Regions from separate parts of the Streptomyces inhibens genome, predicted to be linked through region 2. Evidence: riboswitches for the same ligand, from Rfam matches in the RefSeq annotation. Region 2 holds a riboswitch; each other region holds the start of a gene.
The links. A riboswitch is a leader RNA that binds a small molecule or an ion and turns the genes downstream of it on or off. The one in region 2 is predicted to bind cyclic di-AMP.

Region 1 (3,248 bases), 1.2 Mb from region 2:
GAAGACGTCCGGTGGGGTGGAGGTCCCCGACATCGAGCGCGCGGTCGACGAGGAGCTGGCCCGCTTCGCCGCCGAGGGGCCGACCCCGGAGGAGATGGAGCGGGCGCAGGCCCAGTTGGAGCGCGAATGGCTGGACCGTCTGGCGACGGTCAGCGGCCGCGCCGACGAACTGTGCCGCTTCGCCGTCCTGTTCGGCGACCCGCAGCTCGCGCTGACCGCCGTCCAGCGGGTCCTGGACGTCACCCCCGAGGAGGTGCAGGCGGTCGCCAAGGCCCGGCTGCGCCCCGACAACCGCGCGGTGCTCGTCTACGAGCCCACCGAGCCGACCGACGCCGCCGACACCGAGGAAGGGGAGGCGGACCAGTGAGCGACGCCACCACCCACGCGGGTTCCCCCGCGAGCACCATGGACTTCCACCCGCAGCCCCAGGGCGGCGCGCCCAAGCCGTGGGCCTTCCCGGCCCCCGAGCGCAGCCAACTGCCCAACGGGCTCACCCTGCTGACCAGCCACCGCCCCGGCCAGCAGGTCGTCGCCGTCGAGATCAATCTCGTCGCCCCTCTGGACGCCGAGCCCGAGGCCCTGGACGGCGTCGCCACGATCATGGCGCGCGCCCTGTCCGAGGGCACCGACAAGCACGACGCGGAGGAGTTCGCCGCCGAGCTGGAACGCTGCGGCGCCACCCTGGACGCACACGCCGACCACCCCGGCGTACGGGTCTCCCTCGAGGTGCCGGCCTCCCGGCTGCACCGCGCGCTCGGCCTGCTCGCCGACGCGCTGCGCGCCCCCGCGTTCCCGGACAGCGAGGTCGAGCGGCTGGTGCGCAACCGCCTCGACGAGATCCCGCACGAGCTCGCCAACCCGGCCCGGCGTGCCGCGATGGCGCTGTCCAAGGAACTGTTTCCGGCCACCTCTCGCATGTCGCGGCCCCGTCAGGGCACCGAGGAGACCGTCGCCCGCGTCGACGCCGCGGCCGTCCGCGCCTTCTACGACGCCCATGTACGGCCCGCCACGGCCACCGCCGTCATCGTCGGTGACTTCACCGGCATCGACCTGGGCGCGGCGCTCGCCGACACCCTCGGCGCCTGGAGCGGCTCCACCGCCGAGCCGCTGAAGGCCTCGCCGATCATCGCCGACGACACCGGCCGTGTGGTGATCGTGGACCGCCCCGGTGCCGTCCAGACGCAGCTGCTCATCGGCCGTATCGGTGCAGACCGGCACGACCGGGTGTGGCCCGCGCAGGTCCTCGGCACGTACTGCCTGGGCGGCACCCTCACCTCGCGGCTGGACCGCGTGCTGCGTGAGGAGAAGGGCTACACCTACGGGGTGCGCGCCTTCGGCCAGGTGCTGCGCTCCACCGCCCCCACGTCTCCCGAGGGAGCCACCGGCGCCTCGCTGCTCGCCATCAGTGGCTCGGTGGACACCGCCTCCACCGTCCCGGCGCTGGAGGACCTGTGGCAGGTGCTGCGGACCCTCGCGGCAGGGGGGCTGACGGACGAGGAGCGGGATGTCGCCGTGCAGAACCTCGTCGGGGTCGCGCCGCTCAAGTACGAGACCGCGGCGGCCGTCGCGGGCACTCTCGCCGACCAGGTGGAGCAGCAGCTCCCGGACGACTTCCAGGCGCAGTTGTACGTCCGTCTCGCGGAGACCGGCACGGTCGAGGCGACCGCGGCGGCGGTCAACGCCTTCCCGGTGGACCGACTGGTCACGGTCCTGGTGGGTGACGCGGCGCAGATCGCCGAGCCCGTCAAGGCGCTGGGCATCGGTGAGGTGACGGTCGTCAGCGGCTAGCCCGTCATGTGACGGATGGTCACATATCGACAAAGCGGCTCCCGTGGTGCTCGTTCACCGCGGGAGCCGCTGTATGTCCGGTTTATCACGGCTGGTTGCCGGATTCTTGTGGCATCCCGCACAAAAAAGCGGTTCTGTTTGCCGATTGAAAGTTGCCCCGATTAGCGTCGGTCCGGCTGTTCGTCACAAGTCCGCCACAACAGTGGCACCGAACAGTCATCGCCGAGTCCCCGTACGGCGCGAGCCAGGGGAGCCGGGGACCCACATGTCCCCTGGGGTGAATCGGACTCCTCTTCGGAGGAGCCCGTAGGAGACCTTCCTGCTCCGAACCCGTCAGCTAACCCGGTAGGCGAGAAGGAAGGAAAGGACAAGCCAGCACATGGCGTTCACCCGTGCCACCGGGAAGCACCGTCGTGCGAGCCGCACCGCTCGGACGACCCGCAAGATCGCCGGCATAGCCACCCTCGCGGCCGGCGGCGTTGTCGCCTCCGTGGCCTCGCCGGCGCTGGCCGCCACGGACGAGGCGCGCACCCACGACACCGGTCTGCAGCAGGCCGTCGTGCTGGGTGACGAGCTCGCCAACAGCATCGAGGCCCAGGCCGACGCGCAGCAGGCCGCCGCCGAGGTCGCCGCCGCCAAGGCGAAGGCCGAGGCCGTCGCCAAGAAGGAGGCCGAGCGGCGCGCCGAGGAGGCCCGGAAGAAGGCCAAGGCCGCCCACGAGGCCAAGGTCCGCGCCGCCCGCGACGCGGAGCGCAAGCGCCTCAACGCCTTCGTCGTCCCCATCGCCGACTCCTACGTCTCCACCGCGTACAAGGCCTCCAGCGGCCTGTGGTCCTCGGGCAGCCACACCGGCATCGACTTCCACGCGGCCTCCGGCACCTCCGTCCACGCCGTGGGCGCGGGCACTGTCGTCGAGGCCGGCTGGGGCGGCGCGTACGGCAACAACATCGTGATCAAGATGCACGACGGTACGTACACCCAGTACGGCCACCTGTCGTCGCTCGGCGTCTCGGTCGGCCAGACCGTCGCCCCGGGCGAGCAGATCGGCCTCTCCGGCGCCACCGGCAACGTCACCGGCCCGCACCTGCACTTCGAGGCCCGCACCGGCCCCGACTACGGCTCGGACATCGACCCGATCGCGTATCTGCGCTCCCACGGCGTCAACGTCTGAGGCGCCGCCTCGCCGACGCCTGAGGCACCGCCTCGTCACTGTCCGAGGCGCCGCCTCGTCGGTGTCCGAGGCGCCGCCTCGTCGGTGTCCGAGGCGCCGCCTCGTCGGTGTCGGCCTTGTCCGGCACCCCGCCTCGCACCGTCTTCCGAAGCCCCGGTCCCCCAGCCGGGGCTTCGGTATATCCGGCGAGCGGTCCATGCACGCCGGATACATCGATGACGGCCTGCGACTGGCCAAAAAATAACCATGAATAACAGGAGTCCGCCGGAAAAGCCGTCCCGGTCGAATA
Region 2 (3,248 bases):
GGCGTTGGTCGAGCGGGCGGCCATGCCGTACGCCTCGTCGACCCGGCGCAGCGCCTGCGGGAAGGTGATCTTCTCGCGGGAGGAGAGGGCGTCGATCATCGCCTCGGCGCGCTCGCCGATCCCGCGCTTGGGGACGTTGAGGATCCGGCGCAGCGGGACGGTGTCCTCGGGGTTGGCGAGCACCCGCAGATACGCCAGGACGTCGCGGACCTCCTTGCGCTCGTAGAAGCGCACACCGCCGACGACCTTGTAGGGCAGCCCGACCCGGATGAAGATCTCTTCGAAGACACGGGACTGGGCGTTGGTGCGGTAGAAGACGGCGACATCGCCGGCCTTGGAGTCGCCGGCGTCCGTCAGCCGGTCGATCTCGTCGGCGACGAACTGCGCCTCGTCGTGCTCGGTGTCGGCGACATAGCCGGTGATCTTGGGGCCGGCGCCGGCGTCCGTCCAGAGGTTCTTGGGGCGGCGGTTCTCGTTGCGCTCGATGACGGCGTTGGCGGCGGACAGGATGGTCTGGCTGGAGCGGTAGTTCTGCTCCAGCAGGATCGTCGTGGCGTCCGGGTAGTCCTCCTCGAACTGGAGGATGTTGCGGATCGTGGCGCCGCGGAACGCGTAGATCGACTGGTCGGCGTCACCGACGACGCACAGCTCGGCGGCGGGCATCTCGGCCGTACCAGGGCCGACCAGCTCGCGGACGAGGGTGTACTGGGCGTGGTTGGTGTCCTGGTACTCGTCGACGAGGACGTGGCGGAAGCGGCGGCGGTAGTGCTCGGCGACATCCGGGAAGGCCTGGAGCAGATTGACCGTCGTCATGATGATGTCGTCGAAGTCCAGGGCGTTGGCCTCGCGCAGCCGCGCCTGGTACATCGCATACGCCTCGGCCAGAGTCTTCTCGAAACCGTCGGCCGCCGTCCCGGCGAAGGTCTCCTCGTCGATAAGCTCGTTCTTGAGGTTGGAGATCTTCGCGCTGAAGGACTTGGGCGGGAAGCGCTTGGGGTCCAGGTCCAGGTCGCGGCAGACCAGGGCCATCAGGCGCTTCGAATCGGCGGCGTCGTAGATCGAGAAGGAGGACGTGAAGCCCAGCTTCTTGGACTCGCGGCGCAGGATCCGTACGCAGGCGCTGTGGAAGGTGGAGACCCACATGGCGTTGGCACGCGGGCCGACCAGCTCCTCGACGCGCTCCTTCATCTCACCGGCGGCCTTGTTGGTGAAGGTGATCGCGAGGATCTGGCCGGGGTGGACATGGCGCTCGGCGAGCAGATGCGCGATGCGGTGGGTCAGCACCCGGGTCTTGCCGGAGCCGGCGCCGGCGACGATCAGCAGCGGGCTGCCCGTGTGCACCACGGCGGCCTTCTGCTCGTCGTTGAGCCCCTCCAGCAGCGCCGCCGCGTCGACGGGCGGGCGGGCGGCGCCGTCGCGGTAGTACGCCTCCCTGGGCACGGGCGCGTCGAACTTCCCGCCGAAGAGGTCGGCGGGGATCTCCTCCGGGGCCGGGCCGTGCTCGTCCTCGGGAGGTGGCGGGTGCTCCTCCTCGCCCTTGTGGCCGAGGTCCGCCAGGAAGCTGTCGTCAAAGAGGCTGCTCATCGCCCACCGAGTCTAGGCCGCCGCACCGACAGCGTGCTGCGGAGTGGGCGATAGTCGGCCTCGTGCGGGGCGGGCCGCGGCGCTGTGGCTGGTCAGGGGGCCGTCCGCGCGTCGGCCGGGGCGCGCACCCACCTACCCGAATCCGACATCTGCCACAAGGAGCCCCTCATCGCGTTCAGGTCACGAAAAGGTTTCGGGCATATCGAACATCAGCCTTCACAGGAGCCACACGAGTTGGCTAACGTCCTCGCTCAGGCAGCCCGCCTCCCCGCGGACGACCGCGTCCGCACGGGCCGCCCGCGCCGAGTCCGGCCCTGCCGCCAGGCACCCGGAGCCGGGGACCCACCAGCACCAATGGGGTGAATCGATCCGTACGACTGCGCCAGCAGACGTCCGGACCGTAGGGCAAGCCTTCCGTCAGCGACACCCGCCCGAACCCGACAGCTAACCCGGTAGGCGGTCCACGGAAGGAGTTGCCGGCCTTGGCGTCCCATCGCAAGCCGCGCACCAGCGTCCTCACCTCCCCCGGGAGTCGTCGTGCGGCGGCCGGGTTCACCACCGCCGCCCTCGCCTCGGTCACCCTGCTCTCGCAGTCCGCCGACGCGGCCCCCAGCGCGCCCAAGCCCACCATCGAAGAGGTCAAGCAGAAGGTCGACGGCCTCTACCGCCAGGCCGAGGTGGCCACCCAGAAGTACAACGCGGCCAAGGAGCACGCCGATCATCAGCGCGACACCGTGGACGGCCTGCTGAACGCCGCCGCCAAGCGCGCGGAGAAGATGAACGAATCCCGGCGCGAGCTGGGCATGTTCGCCTCGGCGCAGTACCGCACCGGCGGCATGAACCCGACGGCGCAGCTGATGCTCGCCAAGGACCCGCAGCAGTTCGTCGACCGCAACCACCTGATGGAGCGGCTGACCGGTCGGCAAAAGCAGGCGGTCACCGACTACCAGGAGCAGCAGGCGGCGGCCACCCGGCAGCGGGCCGAGGCGACCCGCAGCCTGGAGCAGCTGCAGACGTCGCAGGCCTCCCTGAAGGAGTCCAAGCGTGCCGTCCAGGACAAGCTGGCCGAGGCCCGGCAGCTGCTGTCCCGGCTGACCGCCCAGGAGAAGGCGCGGCTGGCGGAGCTGGAGCGCCAGAAGGAGGCGGCGGCCAAGCGCAAGGCCGAGGAGGAGGCGCGCCGGCAGCAGGAGCGGGAGCGTCAGCAGCAGCAGCAGGACGGCGGCGGCTCCACCGGCGGCCAGACCGGTGGTGGCTCGACGGACGGCGGCTCGACCGGCGACTCGTCCACCACCAAGGCCGAGAAGGCGCTCGCCTTCGCCCGCGCCCAGATCGGCAAGCCGTACGTCTGGGGCGCGACCGGCCCCACCTCCTACGACTGCTCGGGGCTGACGCAGGCGGCGTGGAAGGCGGCCGGGGTCGATCTGCCGCGCACGACCTGGGACCAGGTCAAGGTCGGCCAGCGGGTGGCGACCAGCGATCTCAAGCCCGGTGACCTGGTGTTCTTCTATGACGACATCAGCCACGTAGGCATGTACATAGGCGGCGGCAAGATGATCCACGCGCCGCACCCGGGTGCCAACGTCCGGGAGGAGTCGATCTACTACATGCCGATCTACGGGAGCGTCCGCCCGGCCTGAGCCCGGCCCCGCTCCCCCACAAGGCCA
Region 3 (3,248 bases), 1.9 Mb from region 2:
CTGCAGCTGACCCAGGACATGTGGGACAACTACGGCGGCTCGGCCTATGCCTCGCGCCCCGACCTCGCCAGCCGCGCCCAGCAGATCGCGGTGGCCGAGTCGATCCTCGACGACCGAGGCCCGGACGCCTGGCCGAGCTGTGCCGTCGACGCCGGACTGACCAAGGACGGCCGCGCGCCGGAGGTCAACCCGGGCAGCACCGCCACCCCGCAGCCCGACCCGTCGGACGCCGAAGGCTCCTCGGACCCCTGGGACCGGTCCGATGCGTCCGACGAGCCCGACGGCTCGGACTCCTCCGGGCCGCACGACGGGCGGACCGGCGGGAAGAAGGACGGGCAGGCCGACGGACAGGCCGACGGACAGGCCGACGGACGGGCCGACGGGCGGACCGACGAGCCGTCCGGCACGACGCCCTCGCCGTCCGCGCCCGACGACTCGGATTCGGCCGGCTCCGGCGACGCGACCCAGGGCACGGACCGCACCCCGGAGCCGTCCGGCTCCACGAAGCCCGGCGAGGAGGACGGCGAAGCCTCGCACTCCGCCGACCCGGCCGACGGCGGCGGACGTACCGACAATGCCGGCATACCGGGTGAAGTGCCCGCGAAGGGCAAGCACCGCGGCGATGCGGGCGACGAGGGCGACGGCGACCGGACGTCCGGCGGCCGGCACGCCTCGCGCGGCGATGACGCGCACCGTACGGGCCCGGCGGCCGACGGCGACTACACCGTGCGCCCGGGTGACAGCCTGTCAGCCATCGCCCAGGCCCATCGGCTGCCCGGCGGATGGCCCGCGCTGTACGAGCGCAACGAGGGCGTCGTCGGCTCCGACGCGGACCTGATCCAGCCGGGTCAGCTGCTCGATCTCGGGCACAAGGAAGGCTAGTTCGCCGCCTTCGTCCCATTTCGTGAAAGTGAGACAAGGCTCTCGTTGCCCGTCACGCCCCAGTCTGCTCATTGCCGTCATAACGGGCTTCACCTGCGGATATGTGACCAACCCGTGATCAAAAACGGTCAACTTGGTTCAGATGGTGGGGTTTGAACATCAAGGGGGTTGCTGCTTACGGTCGGGACCGCTCGCCAAAGCGGGCCCGTCGATCACACGCCGAATCCTGCCGGTGATCGAAGGCAGTTGACGCGCAAGCGCCGAAGGCAGGAGCGGGGGAACCAAGGTAAGTGCCGGCCCCGCCCGCGAAAGCGGGTCAGCCGGCTTGGGGTGAAGCCGGGTGCGCCATGTGCACCCGGCCGGGCACTCACAGCCCGAACCCGACAGCTCACCTCGTAGGCGTCGGTGAGGAAACGAACGAACCATGCTGATCAACAAGGGCAAGCACCGTCGTCCCTCCAAGGCCGTCCGCGTCGCCACCCTCGCCGGTGTCGCCGGTGCCGCCGTCGCCGTCCCGCTGATGGGTGCCACCTCCGCCTCCGCCGCCTCCGTCGCCACCTGGGACAAGGTCGCTCAGTGCGAGTCCGGCGGCAACTGGTCGATCAACACCGGTAACGGCTACTACGGTGGCCTGCAGTTCTCCAACTCCAGCTGGGCCGCCGCCGGTGGCACCCAGTACGCGCCGCGCGCCGACCTGGCCACCAAGGACCAGCAGATCGCCGCCGCCGAGAAGCTCCTCGCCATCCAGGGCCCGGGCGCCTGGTCCTGCGCCGCCGCCGGCGGCCTGACCTCCGGTGGCCCCGCCGCCGACGTCAACCCCTCCGGCTCCTCCGCGCAGACCAAGTCCGCGCCGCAGGAGAACACCGCCGCCGTGAAGAAGACCCCGGCCGCCGCGCAGGAGAAGGCGCAGCCGGCCCCGAAGAAGTCGAACGGCCACGGCAACTACACCGTCAAGGCGGGCGACACCCTCGCCAAGATAGCCAAGGCCCACGGCACCAACTGGAAGTCGGTCTACGCGGCCAACAAGTCCGTCATCGGCGGCAACCCGAACCTGATCCTCCCGGGCCAGAAGCTCAGCATCTGATCCGTCCCCTCACCGGGATTCCGCGGGCCCGGGCGGCGGGCCCCGTTCTTCCTCCGTGAGACCACCCCGCCCGGCGCGCCGTTCCCCCCAGCGCGCCGCGGCGGGGTTTCTCGCACCCGGGCCGCACACCGGCCCGAACCCCGCGCCGTACCCGATCCGGCCGCACGTCCCTGACCAGCCCTCACGCGCGACTTTCCCCGTTTGGCGAACAATGCGCCCAAACATCCCGTGAACTGGGCATTTGGGAAGCTTTTCGGGCCATTCCGTCCCACGGAGCGGGCCAAGGGCAAGCGGACGCACCCAAGCCCGTTAGGCTCGTGCTGCAGAACTCCAGACACCCATGAAGGAGACAACGTGCCGTCCATCGACGTCGTCGTAGCCCGCGAAATTCTCGACTCGCGAGGTAATCCCACGGTCGAGGTCGAGGTCGGCCTCGACGACGGCAGCACGGGCCGTGCCGCCGTGCCGTCCGGCGCCTCGACCGGTGCCTTCGAGGCCATCGAGCTTCGCGACGGCGACCCGAACCGCTACCTGGGCAAGGGTGTGGAGAAGGCCGTCCTGGCCGTCATCGAGCAGATCGGCCCGGAGCTCGTCGGCTACGACGCGACCGAGCAGCGGCTGATCGACCAGGCGATGTTCGACCTGGACGCCACCGACAACAAGGGCTCGCTCGGCGCCAACGCCATCCTCGGCGTCTCCCTGGCCGTCGCGCACGCCGCCTCCGAGGCCAGTGACCTCCCGCTGTTCCGCTACCTCGGTGGCCCGAACGCGCATGTCCTGCCCGTCCCGATGATGAACATCCTGAACGGCGGCTCGCACGCCGACTCCAATGTGGACATCCAGGAGTTCATGATCGCCCCGATCGGCGCGGAGTCCTTCTCCGAGGCGCTGCGCTGGGGCGCCGAGGTCTACCACACCCTCAAGAAGGTCCTGAAGGCCAAGGGCCTGGCCACCGGCCTCGGCGACGAGGGCGGCTTCGCCCCGAACCTGGGCTCCAACCGCGAGGCCCTCGACCTCATCCTCGAGGCCATCAAGGAAGCCGGTTACGCCCCCGGCCAGGACATCGCGCTCGCGCTGGACGTCGCCGCCTCCGAGTTCTACAAGGACGGCAAGTACCAGTTCGAGGGCAAGGACCGCTCGGCCGCCGAGATGACCGAGTACTACGAGGAGCTGGTGGCGGCCTACCCGCTGGTCTCCATCGAGGACCCGCTGTTCGAGGACGACTGGGCCGGCTGGAAGGTCATCACCGACAAGCTCGGCGCCAAGGTGCAGCTCGTCGGCG

Region 1: it holds a riboswitch for cyclic di-AMP, as region 2 does, so the genes downstream of both, KI385_RS32835 (M23 family metallopeptidase) here and KI385_RS27645 (C40 family peptidase) in region 2, are expected to answer to the same signal.
Region 3: it holds a riboswitch for cyclic di-AMP, as region 2 does, so the genes downstream of both, KI385_RS18785 (transglycosylase family protein) here and KI385_RS27645 (C40 family peptidase) in region 2, are expected to answer to the same signal.

The regions. Positions count from the first base shown of each region.
Region 1 covers NZ_CP084681.1:7,267,227-7,270,474, forward strand. The annotation lists gene KI385_RS32825 (M16 family metallopeptidase) at 1-367, shown strand, start outside; gene KI385_RS32830 (M16 family metallopeptidase) at 406-1,788, shown strand; cyclic di-AMP (ydaO/yuaA leader) riboswitch at 1,999-2,155, shown strand; gene KI385_RS32835 (M23 family metallopeptidase) at 2,168-2,959, shown strand.
Region 2 covers NZ_CP084681.1:6,059,653-6,062,900, reverse strand. The annotation lists gene pcrA (DNA helicase PcrA) at 1-1,584, opposite strand, end outside; cyclic di-AMP (ydaO/yuaA leader) riboswitch at 1,890-2,059, shown strand; gene KI385_RS27645 (C40 family peptidase) at 2,067-3,221, shown strand.
Region 3 covers NZ_CP084681.1:4,129,298-4,132,545, reverse strand. The annotation lists gene KI385_RS18790 (transglycosylase family protein) at 1-882, shown strand, start outside; cyclic di-AMP (ydaO/yuaA leader) riboswitch at 1,131-1,299, shown strand; gene KI385_RS18785 (transglycosylase family protein) at 1,307-1,966, shown strand; gene eno (phosphopyruvate hydratase) at 2,321-3,248, shown strand, end outside.